Regions from separate parts of the Planomonospora antibiotica genome, predicted to be linked through region 2. Evidence: riboswitches for the same ligand, from Rfam matches in the RefSeq annotation. Region 2 holds a riboswitch; the other holds the start of a gene.
What was found. Region 2 has a riboswitch for cyclic di-AMP ahead of IEZ06_RS13825 (CHAP domain-containing protein). Riboswitches for the same ligand answer to the same signal wherever they lie in the genome.

Region 1 (4,453 bases), on a different contig from region 2:
GGACTGCTCGACGCCAAGCCGGAACCCGAACCCGACGAGATCGCCCATCCGTCGCAGGCCGAGGTCCTGCGGTGGACCCGCTGCGACACGGTGACCGACCCGCTGGAGGGCCGCGCGTGAAGGCCACCGTCGCCCAGGTCCGCTCGTTCAACCGGCCGATCCGGCTGCTGCTGGTCAACCAGCTCACCATCAACGTCGGCTTCTACATGCTCATGCCGTATCTGGCCCTGCACCTGTCCGGTGAGCTCGGGCTGGCGGTCTGGCTGGTCGGGCTCATCCTCGGCGTGCGCAACCTCAGCCAGCAGGGCATGTTCCTGCTCGGCGGGAGCCTGGCCGACCGGATCGGCTACAAACCGATGATCACGGCGGGGCTGGGGTTGCGCAGCGTCGGGTTCACCTTGTTCGGCCTGGCCGAATCACTGCCGTGGCTGATCACCGCCTCCGCGCTGACGGGCCTGGCCGGAGCCCTGTTCAACCCGGCCGCGCGCGCCTATCTCGCCCAGGAGGCGGGTGAGCGCAAGGTGGAGGCGTTCGCCGTCTTCAACGTCTTCTACCAGACGGGCATCATGGTAGGCCCGCTGATCGGGCTGGTGCTGGGCGGGGTGACCTTCCGCTTGACCTGCTTGGTCGCCGCCGGGTTGTTCACCGTCCTGGCCGTCGTCCAGATCCGCGCCCTGCCGGGCCGTTCCGGCAGCAGGGCCGGCGCGCAGGCCGGCATGCTGCACGACTGGCGCCAGATCATCGGCAACCGGTCCTTCCTGCTGTTCTCCTTGGCGATGATCGGCTCCTACGTGCTCAACTTCCAGGTCTACCTGGGCCTGCCGATCGAGGTGCGCCGGCTGACCGGGAGCGAGCTCGGCGTCACCCTGCTGTTCATGCTCTCCGGCGTCCTGGCCATCGTCGGGCAGGTCCGCATCACCGCGTGGGCCAGGCGGCGCTGGACGGCGGGGCAGGCGATGGCGCGGGGCCTGGGGCTGATGGGCACCTCGTTCGTGCCGCTCGCCCTGGCGGCGTCCCTGGCCCCCGCGTTGCCGGGTACGGCGCCTTGGCCGGCGCACGCTCTGGCCCTGGCACCGGTGCTCCTGGCGACCGGCCTGCTGAGCCTGGCGGTCATGATCGTCTACCCGTTCGAGATGGCGACCATCGCCGCGCTCGGCGGGGAGCGCATGATGGGCACCTACTACGGCTTCTACAACACCCTGTCGGGTCTCGGCATCGCCGCGGGCAACCTGCTGACCGGCGCGGCACTCGACGCCGGGAGGCAGGCGGGGATGCCCGGCCTTCCGTGGTGGGTGATGGCCGCGGTCGGGGGCGCTTGCGCCGTGGCGGTGCTCGCCCTGGACCGGTCGGGCCGGCTGGAACCGGGCCGGCAGCCGCAGGCGACCCCGGCCTGACCGCCGCCGGGCGGCCCGCAACGGCGGATCCTTTCCGCGGGACCGGCGGGGCGTCTCGCCGACGACTCCATCGGGGTGGCCCAGGTGAGGCCCCGGGTCCTGTGGCATCTGCCCAGGCAGGCACGATCACCGGAGCGACAACATTCACCTCCTATGATGAATAGTAGATTCCGGCATGCCTGGACGGCTCGCTCGCGCGGGCCGCCATGTCACCACGGTGCACCACCACACCGTTCTACACCGGAAATCTCCTGGTAGATCGCGACTCCCTCTCCATCGGAGTCCTCCCTCGCAGCGACGCCTGGCAGCGGGTGATCACGTAAAGATCACTTCTTTGCATCGGATTAGGGTCATATGACCGGCTGTTTACTACTATGCTTCGTTGCGCGCTGGCCGAAAGGGCCGGCATGCCTCATCCCGGGCGAAGCGCCCGGGAGCCGGGGAACCACCGCACCTGGGGTGAACCACGTTCCGTGGAAGGGCGTCCTCCCGCCCGAACCCGTCAGCTAACCCGGCCGGCCGAAGGAGAGGAGAGTGCGTGGCGGCCCCGTCGCCCACGTCCCCCATGTTCCGCCACCGTCTGGCCGCGACCGCCTGCGTGATCTCCGCGTTCGGAGTCGTCTTCGGTCCCCCCTCCCCGGCCGCCGCAGCCCCCAAGCCCCGCGAGGCCGAGCTCCGCAAGGAGCTGAACAAGCTCACCACGAAGGTCGACGCGCTCATCGAGGCCTACGCCGCCAAACGCGAGTCGCTGAAGAAGGCGCAGAAGGCCGAGAGCGTCGCCAAGGAGAACCTGAGCAAGGCCGAGGACGCCTACGCGGAGGCCAAAAAGCAGGTCGACTCCATCGCCCAGCTCCGCTACCAGAGCGACTCCGGTGATCTGCCCGCACTGCTGTTCGGCGACGGTGACATGAGCGGTGCGGCCATGCTGGAACAGCTGGCCGCCCAGCAGGGCGCCTACCTCGACGGTTTCGCCCGCAGCAGGGACGCCAGGAAGCAGGCCTCCGACCGGGCCGCGCAGCTCACCGAGGACCTGCGCCGGGAGAGCGAGCACGTCGAGGAGCAGCGCAGGGACGCCGAGGAGCTGATCGGCGCCATCAAGAAGAAGATCGATCAGCTCGTGCCTTTGGGCTCCGGCCGCCGCGCCAACGGCACCTGGGCGCCCCAACTCCCCAATGGTGCCGACAACATCACCGACCGCACCCGTAACATGCGCGAGGCCATCAGGAAACGCTTCGCCCTGCCGTACGCGGTCGGCTGCTACCGGCCGATCAACGACGGCGGTGAGCACCCGCTCGGGCGCGCCTGCGACTTCATGATGAGCGCCGGCGGGGCGATGCCCTCGGCCGCCAACCTCCGGCTCGGTGACGAGATCGCCGCCTGGGCCGTCAAGAACAAGGACAAGCTCGGCGTGAAATACGTGATCTGGCGCCAGCGGATCAACCACGGCTCCGGGTGGCGGTTCATGTCGGACCGCGGGAGCGTGACCGCCAACCACTACGACCACCCGCACATCTCGATGTACTGAAAGCAAAGAGCCTCACCGACGGGCTGCTCACCGGCGCTGATGAGCAGCCGGGGTAGTGACGCGCAGGCGCAGCTCAGGTGCAACGCAGGCGAGGATGTCGCGATGATCACTCAGGCGATGGGTGAGCGGCCAGCCCGGGCGGCCCGGTGAGGCTGGGCGAAGCCGCGGCTCCGATCAGCGCGGGCGCGCCGGGCGATGGTGATGGCCCGGGCAGCGGTTCCCTCGGCGGGCACGCCGAGGGAACCGATGACGCCGGTCGGCAGCAGCCCTTGAGCGTTGACGCGGTAGCCGGTGTCCAGGCATAAGGAGCTCTCGTTGATGGCCCTGCCGCGCCGGACGCATCTCGCAAGCGCGCGAAAGGGTGGTCAGGGGCGCCTTCGATGCCGCCCGCGTGCCCGCAATGAGGGGTGTCCCGGCCCCGTGTGACCTCCTGCGAGGGCCGGTCGCCTGCCGAGGAGCCGACCGCCGATCACCATTCCGCCCCCGATCACACCCGCGATCACGAGCAGGACGCTCTTGGGGCTGCTGCCGGGTCCATCGGTGACCGAAGACACGGCGGTCGTGCTCCCGGAGTCCCGTTCAGCGGCGGTGGCGTTCGGGGCCACGGTGCCGGTCCGGTCACCTCCTACCGCGGGAACCGTTGTCCCTCCGCCGGCCTGCCCGGCCGGCCCCGTGCTCGCGGGAGCCTCCGTGGAGGTCTCCCGCGGCTCGGCCTCGGCGGTCCGGGCCGGCACGGGTTCGGCGGGGTCGTCGTCGTGACGCGCGTAGGCGCCGGTGGCGAAGGGCAGCGGCAGGTTCTTCTTTCCCTTGCCCGGACCCCACTTGGTGATGACGTAGTCGACCTTGATGTGGCCCAGGCCGCCGTTGCCCCGCACCGTCAGCGCCTCGGCGTCGAAGGTGCCACCGGTCAGCTCGGCGAAGGTCTTGGCGTCCAGATCCAGCATGATGCCGCGGCTGGACGGCTCGCCCGGACCGCGGTCGCCGACGAAGAACGGCGCCTTCCTGCCCTTGTAGAGCACGTAGCCCTCGGTCAGCAGCGGCCATGACGGGGAAGCGGCCAGGCCCTTTTGCATTGGTTTGCCCGAGGCCGGCAGACCGGTGTCGCCGTTGCGGCCGGAACCGTCGTCCCAGAAGTAGGAAGCGGTGGTCGAGCCCTTCAGCATGACCGTCTGGTGGGTGTCCGCGTGGGCGGTACCGGTTGGAGTCGCGCCGATCGTGAGGGCCAGGATGGCGGCGCTCAGGGCACGGGCGTGGGTGGCGGGGCGGGCGGTGGGGACCATGAGGAAGGAGGACCCTTCGCGAAGGGGACAGGGCGTTCCTCGGCCTGGGAGCCGCGCCGCAGGCGGAACCGGTGCGGCCGCTCCTGGGGCCTTTCCTTCATGGGATCCGCTGGAGGTGGCGGGAGGAGAGCATCGAGGGTGCGGTGCGGTTGCCGAGTGGAAGGCCTCGGTCACCTCTGCCCGGGAGGTTCGCTACCGCGACGGCCGTTGCGATCACGGCCGGGGTCTCTCTGCTCTGCGGCGGCTGTGAGCCG
Region 2 (4,453 bases):
CCTCAGGGCGGCGGCCGTCCCCAGTGCCGCGCGGAGCGCGGAGCGCAGCGCTCCGCCGGTGGCGCGGGCCCGCAGCAGCGGCGTGCCCGGCCGCCGAGTGAGCAGTTCCAGGAGCCGGACGGTGGCCAGCCCGTCGTCGACGATCACGACGCGGCGCGGGAAGGCGGTGAGCCAGGCCAGCTGGATCCGGCCGGAGAAGGCGTCGCCCATCACCCAGGCGGCGGCGCGGGCCGGGCGCGGCATGTCCGGCTCCGGTCCGGCCAGCTCCAGCCCGCCCGGCAGGCCGAGCCGGTGCAGCTCCCGGCGGGTGACGGCGAGCGGGCGCAGCCCCGCCCGGGACACGACCCGGGTCCGGGTGCCCAGCAGTCCCGCGTGGTGGGCCTCCACCGCGCAGAGCATCTGCAGCGGGGACTCCACCCAGGCTACGGCCGAACACTGATCCCGCGCGTGGTCTCGACCGTCCTGCTCCACGCCGGGCGATGACCCGTTCACGACCGCCCCAACGTAACGCGGCGGTCTTACGGGACCGGGAATCCCGGGTGAACAGCCGACCACGCCCTGTGAGAGGTAAAGCACTGTTCCAGCCGGTTCGTCCCGGTGTGGATGGGAGATCATGAAGGCATGGAACTCGTGACTCTCAACAACGGCGTCCGCATGCCCCGGCTCGGTTTCGGCGTCTGGCAGGTGCCCGACGACGAGGCCGCCACCGCCGTGGCCACCGCGCTCGAGGCCGGCTACCGGAGCATCGACACCGCCGCGCTGTACCGCAACGAGGAGGGCGTGGGCCGGGCCCTGCGCGCCTCCGGCGTGCCGCGCGAGGAGGTGTTCGTCACGTCCAAGCTCTGGAACGACGCCCACGGCTACGACGCGGCGCTGCGCGCGTTCGACGCGACCATGGAACGGCTCGGCCTGGACTACCTCGACCTCTACCTGATCCACTGGCCGGTCCCGGCGCAGGACCTGTACCCGGAGGCGTGGCGGGCACTGGAGAAGCTGTACGCCGACGGCCGGGTGCGGGCCGTGGGGGTCAGCAACTTCACGGTGGAGCACCTGGAGCGCGTGCTCCAGGAGGGGAGCGTCGTGCCGGCCGTCAACCAGATCGAGCTGCACCCGCAGCTCCCCCAGGCCGAGCTGCGCGGCCACCACGCCGCGCACGGCATCGTCACGGAGGCGTGGAGCCCGCTCGGCCAGGGCCGGGGGCTGCTGGACGAGCCGGTCCTGGCCGGGGTCGCGGCCCGGCACGGGGTCACCCCCGCCCAGGTGGTGCTCCGCTGGCACCTGCGGCTGGGCAACGTGGTGATCCCCAAGTCGGTCACGCCGTCGCGGATCGCCGAGAACCTCGACGTGTTCGGGTTCGAGCTGGACGACGAGGACATGGAGGCGATCGCCTCGCTGGACGCGGGCCGGCGCCTCGGTCCGGACCCCGCCACGTTCAACCAGGTGAGCTGAGGGCCGCCCGGCGGCCGTTCGGGGGACCACCGTTCTCGGGCCGGGCTCGCCACCGGGCGAGCCCAGCCCGATTTTTCATATTTATTGATCCTTTGCCTGTTCGATACTCCACGCTGACCCCCGGCCCGCACCCTCACCCCGTCTTGACCGGACTTTGCCGCGGCGTGACTCAGCCCGCCCGGCCTCCTCCCGATGAGGTCATGGACGCCGAATCCGCGACCCCGCGGAACCGGGGACCCACCTCCCTCGGGGTGAATCAGCGCCCGCGCGCTGTAGGGCACTTCCTGGCCCGAACCCGTCAGCTAACCCGGTAGGCGGCACGGAAGCCGAGCAAGGAGTCGAACCCCCGCATGGGCAAGCACCGCCGTACCTCCCCCGTGAAGCACCGCCGCACCTCCCCCGCGAAGACCGGCGGCGCCCCCACCGCGTCTCCCGCCTCCACCGCGTCTCCCACCCCCACCGCGTCTCCCGCCTCGCCCGCCTCCGCGAGGCGGCGCCGCCTGACCCACGTCCTGCTGGGCGCGTCGGTCACCCTCGCGGGCGGCGCCGTGGCGAGCCCTCCGGCCCACGCCGAGGCCCCCCGCCAGGCTTCGGCCGACGTCCTCACCGGGTCCGCCGGGATCTCCGGGGGCCTGCCCGCCTCCGCCGCCGCCTCGGCCAGGACCCCCCTGCAGCTCATCGCCGACGGGCTGCCCCGGGTCTCGGCCGAGGAGGTGCTCTCCATCGCCGAGAGCCAGATCGGCGTGAAGGAGAACGACCGGGGCGGCGGCACCAGGTTCCACCGGTGGTACATGGACTCCCACCGCGCCGCGGAGACCGTCGAGCGCGACGGCGGCGCGATCCGCGGCTACGCCAACGCGCCCTGGTGCGCGATGTTCGTCTCCTGGGTCGGCGAGCAGGCCGGCATCCGGCCGGTCTTCGGCTGGGACGCCTACACCGTGACCTACGCCCAGTGGTTCCGGGCCAACGGCCACTGGGGCACCACCGCCAAGCCCGGCGCGGTCGTCTTCTTCGACTGGAAGCGGGGCGACAGCCTGTACGGCATCGACCACGTCGGCCTGGTCGAGGAGGACAACGGCGACGGCACGATCACCACGATCGAGGGCAACACCGGCAACGGCAAGGTCGAGCGGCGCGTCCGCCCCAAGGCCGAGGTCGTCGGCTACGGCTATCCGGTCTACCGGTCCTGATCCGCGCCGGACGGCGCACCGGAGGGGTACGGCCCGGCGGGCCGTACCCCTCTTCCGGCTTCCGGGACCGGTTCCCCGCCCGGCGGCCGGCTCCGCCCTCCGGGAGCGGGATCCCCCCGTCCGCGGACGGGGGGATCCCTCCTCCCGGCCCCGGAAGAACCGGGATGCATGCTCACGTGATGGGAGCGCTCCCAACAGCCTATCTGAGGCTTATCTCCCGATAAACCGCTATATGTCCTAGGTTTAAGTCCAAGATGTAACGGTTGAGTTTCGGCATATTGACGTTCCGGTTGCCTATCGTCCACTCTTCGTGGGAGCGCTCCCAAAGCATGTTGCAGAGCAGCCAGCCTCGGTCCGGGTTTGTCGGGGACCGGCCGCGGCTGCACCTCCCACCGATTCGGGCGACCACCTGAGAGGGGTCCGGAATGTTGAACACCAAGCGGCAGGGCAAGCTCGCCGCAGTAGCGGTCATGGCGGCCACCGCCCTTGCGATCACGTCCTGCGGTTCGAGCGAGCCCACGCCCGCCGCCGGCGGCGACGGCGCGTCCTCGGCCGCGGCCGCGCCGGTCACCATCACCGTCCACACCTTCGGCGGCGGCGAGAACTTCGGCTACGACGAGGCCGTCAAGAAGTGGAACGCCGAGCACCCGAACATCCAGGTCAAGTACCAGAACCTGACCGACCGGTTCGAGGACGTCTTCCTCCCGCAGCTGCTGCAGAAGCTGCAGGCCGGCAGCGGCGCCGCCGACATCGTCGGCATCGACGAGGGCGCGATGGGCCTGATGAAGGCCCGCCCGCAGTTCTTCGCCGACCTCGGCCAGTTCGGCCTGGAGAACCGCAAGGCCGACTTCCCCGCGGCCAAGTGGGAGAACGGCGTCAACAAGGACGGCAAGCTCTTCGCGCTGGGCACCGACATCGGCGGCATGACCATGTGCTACCGCAAGGACCTGTTCGAGAAGGCCGGCCTGCCGAGCGACCGCGAGGAAGTCGGCAAGCTCTGGCCGGACTGGGCCGCCTTCATGGAGGCCGGCAAGAAGTTCCAGGCCGCCAACCCCGGCAAGGGCGACCCCAAGTTCCTCGACGGCCCGAACACCCTCTTCAACGTGGTGCTCTCGCAGGAGGGGCCGAAGAACGGCAACATCGCCTACTTCGACACCAACAACCAGCTCGTCATCGACAAGAACCCGGCCGTCAAGACCGCGTTCGACACGGTGAAGTCCTTCAGTGAGGCCGGCCTGACCGCCAAGCTCGCCTCCTTCACCCCCGAGTGGAACGCCGCCATCAAGAAGGGCGGCTTCGCCACCATGGGCTGCCCGGCCTGGATGCTGGGCGTGGTCTCCGGCGCGGCCGGTGACGAGAACAAGGGCAAGTGGGACGTGGCCTCGGTCCCCGGCGGCGCCGGCAACTGGGGCGGTTCCTACCTCGCGATCCCCGCGCAGAGCAAGCACCAGAAGGAGGCCGCTGAGGTCCTGAACTACCTCACCGGCAAGGAGGGCCACGTCGCGGCCTTCAAGGAGGCCGCGGCCTTCCCGAGCTCCATCCCCGCCCAGCAGGACCCGGCGGTCGCCGACCTGAAGAACGAGTTCTTCAACGACGCGCCGACCGGCCAGATCTTCGGCGCCTCGGTCAAGGACCTGCTCCCCCTCTTCCTGGGTGAGAAGCACGCCCAGGTGAAGACCGCGGCGGAGAAGGTCCTCGAGGGCATGGACAAGGGCTCGATCCCCTACGCCGAGGCCTGGACCAAGTTCGTCGAGGCCGGCACCAAGGCAGCGGGCTGATCCTCCTCCCGTTCGGCACGGGCCCGGCGGCGGCGA

Region 1: it holds a riboswitch for cyclic di-AMP, as region 2 does, so the genes downstream of both, IEZ06_RS23970 (coiled-coil domain-containing protein) here and IEZ06_RS13825 (CHAP domain-containing protein) in region 2, are expected to answer to the same signal.

Annotation. Positions count from the first base shown of each region.
Region 1 covers NZ_BMQE01000029.1:63,400-67,852, forward strand. The annotation lists gene IEZ06_RS23960 (PLP-dependent cysteine synthase family protein) at 1-120, shown strand, start outside; gene IEZ06_RS23965 (MFS transporter) at 117-1,394, shown strand; cyclic di-AMP (ydaO/yuaA leader) riboswitch at 1,793-1,929, shown strand; gene IEZ06_RS23970 (coiled-coil domain-containing protein) at 1,933-2,919, shown strand; gene IEZ06_RS36580 (hypothetical protein) at 3,285-4,199, opposite strand.
Region 2 covers NZ_BMQE01000012.1:36,729-41,181, forward strand. The annotation lists gene IEZ06_RS13815 (hypothetical protein) at 1-417, opposite strand, end outside; gene IEZ06_RS13820 (aldo/keto reductase) at 622-1,449, shown strand; cyclic di-AMP (ydaO/yuaA leader) riboswitch at 1,645-1,780, shown strand; gene IEZ06_RS13825 (CHAP domain-containing protein) at 1,800-2,639, shown strand; gene IEZ06_RS13830 (ABC transporter substrate-binding protein) at 3,065-4,417, shown strand.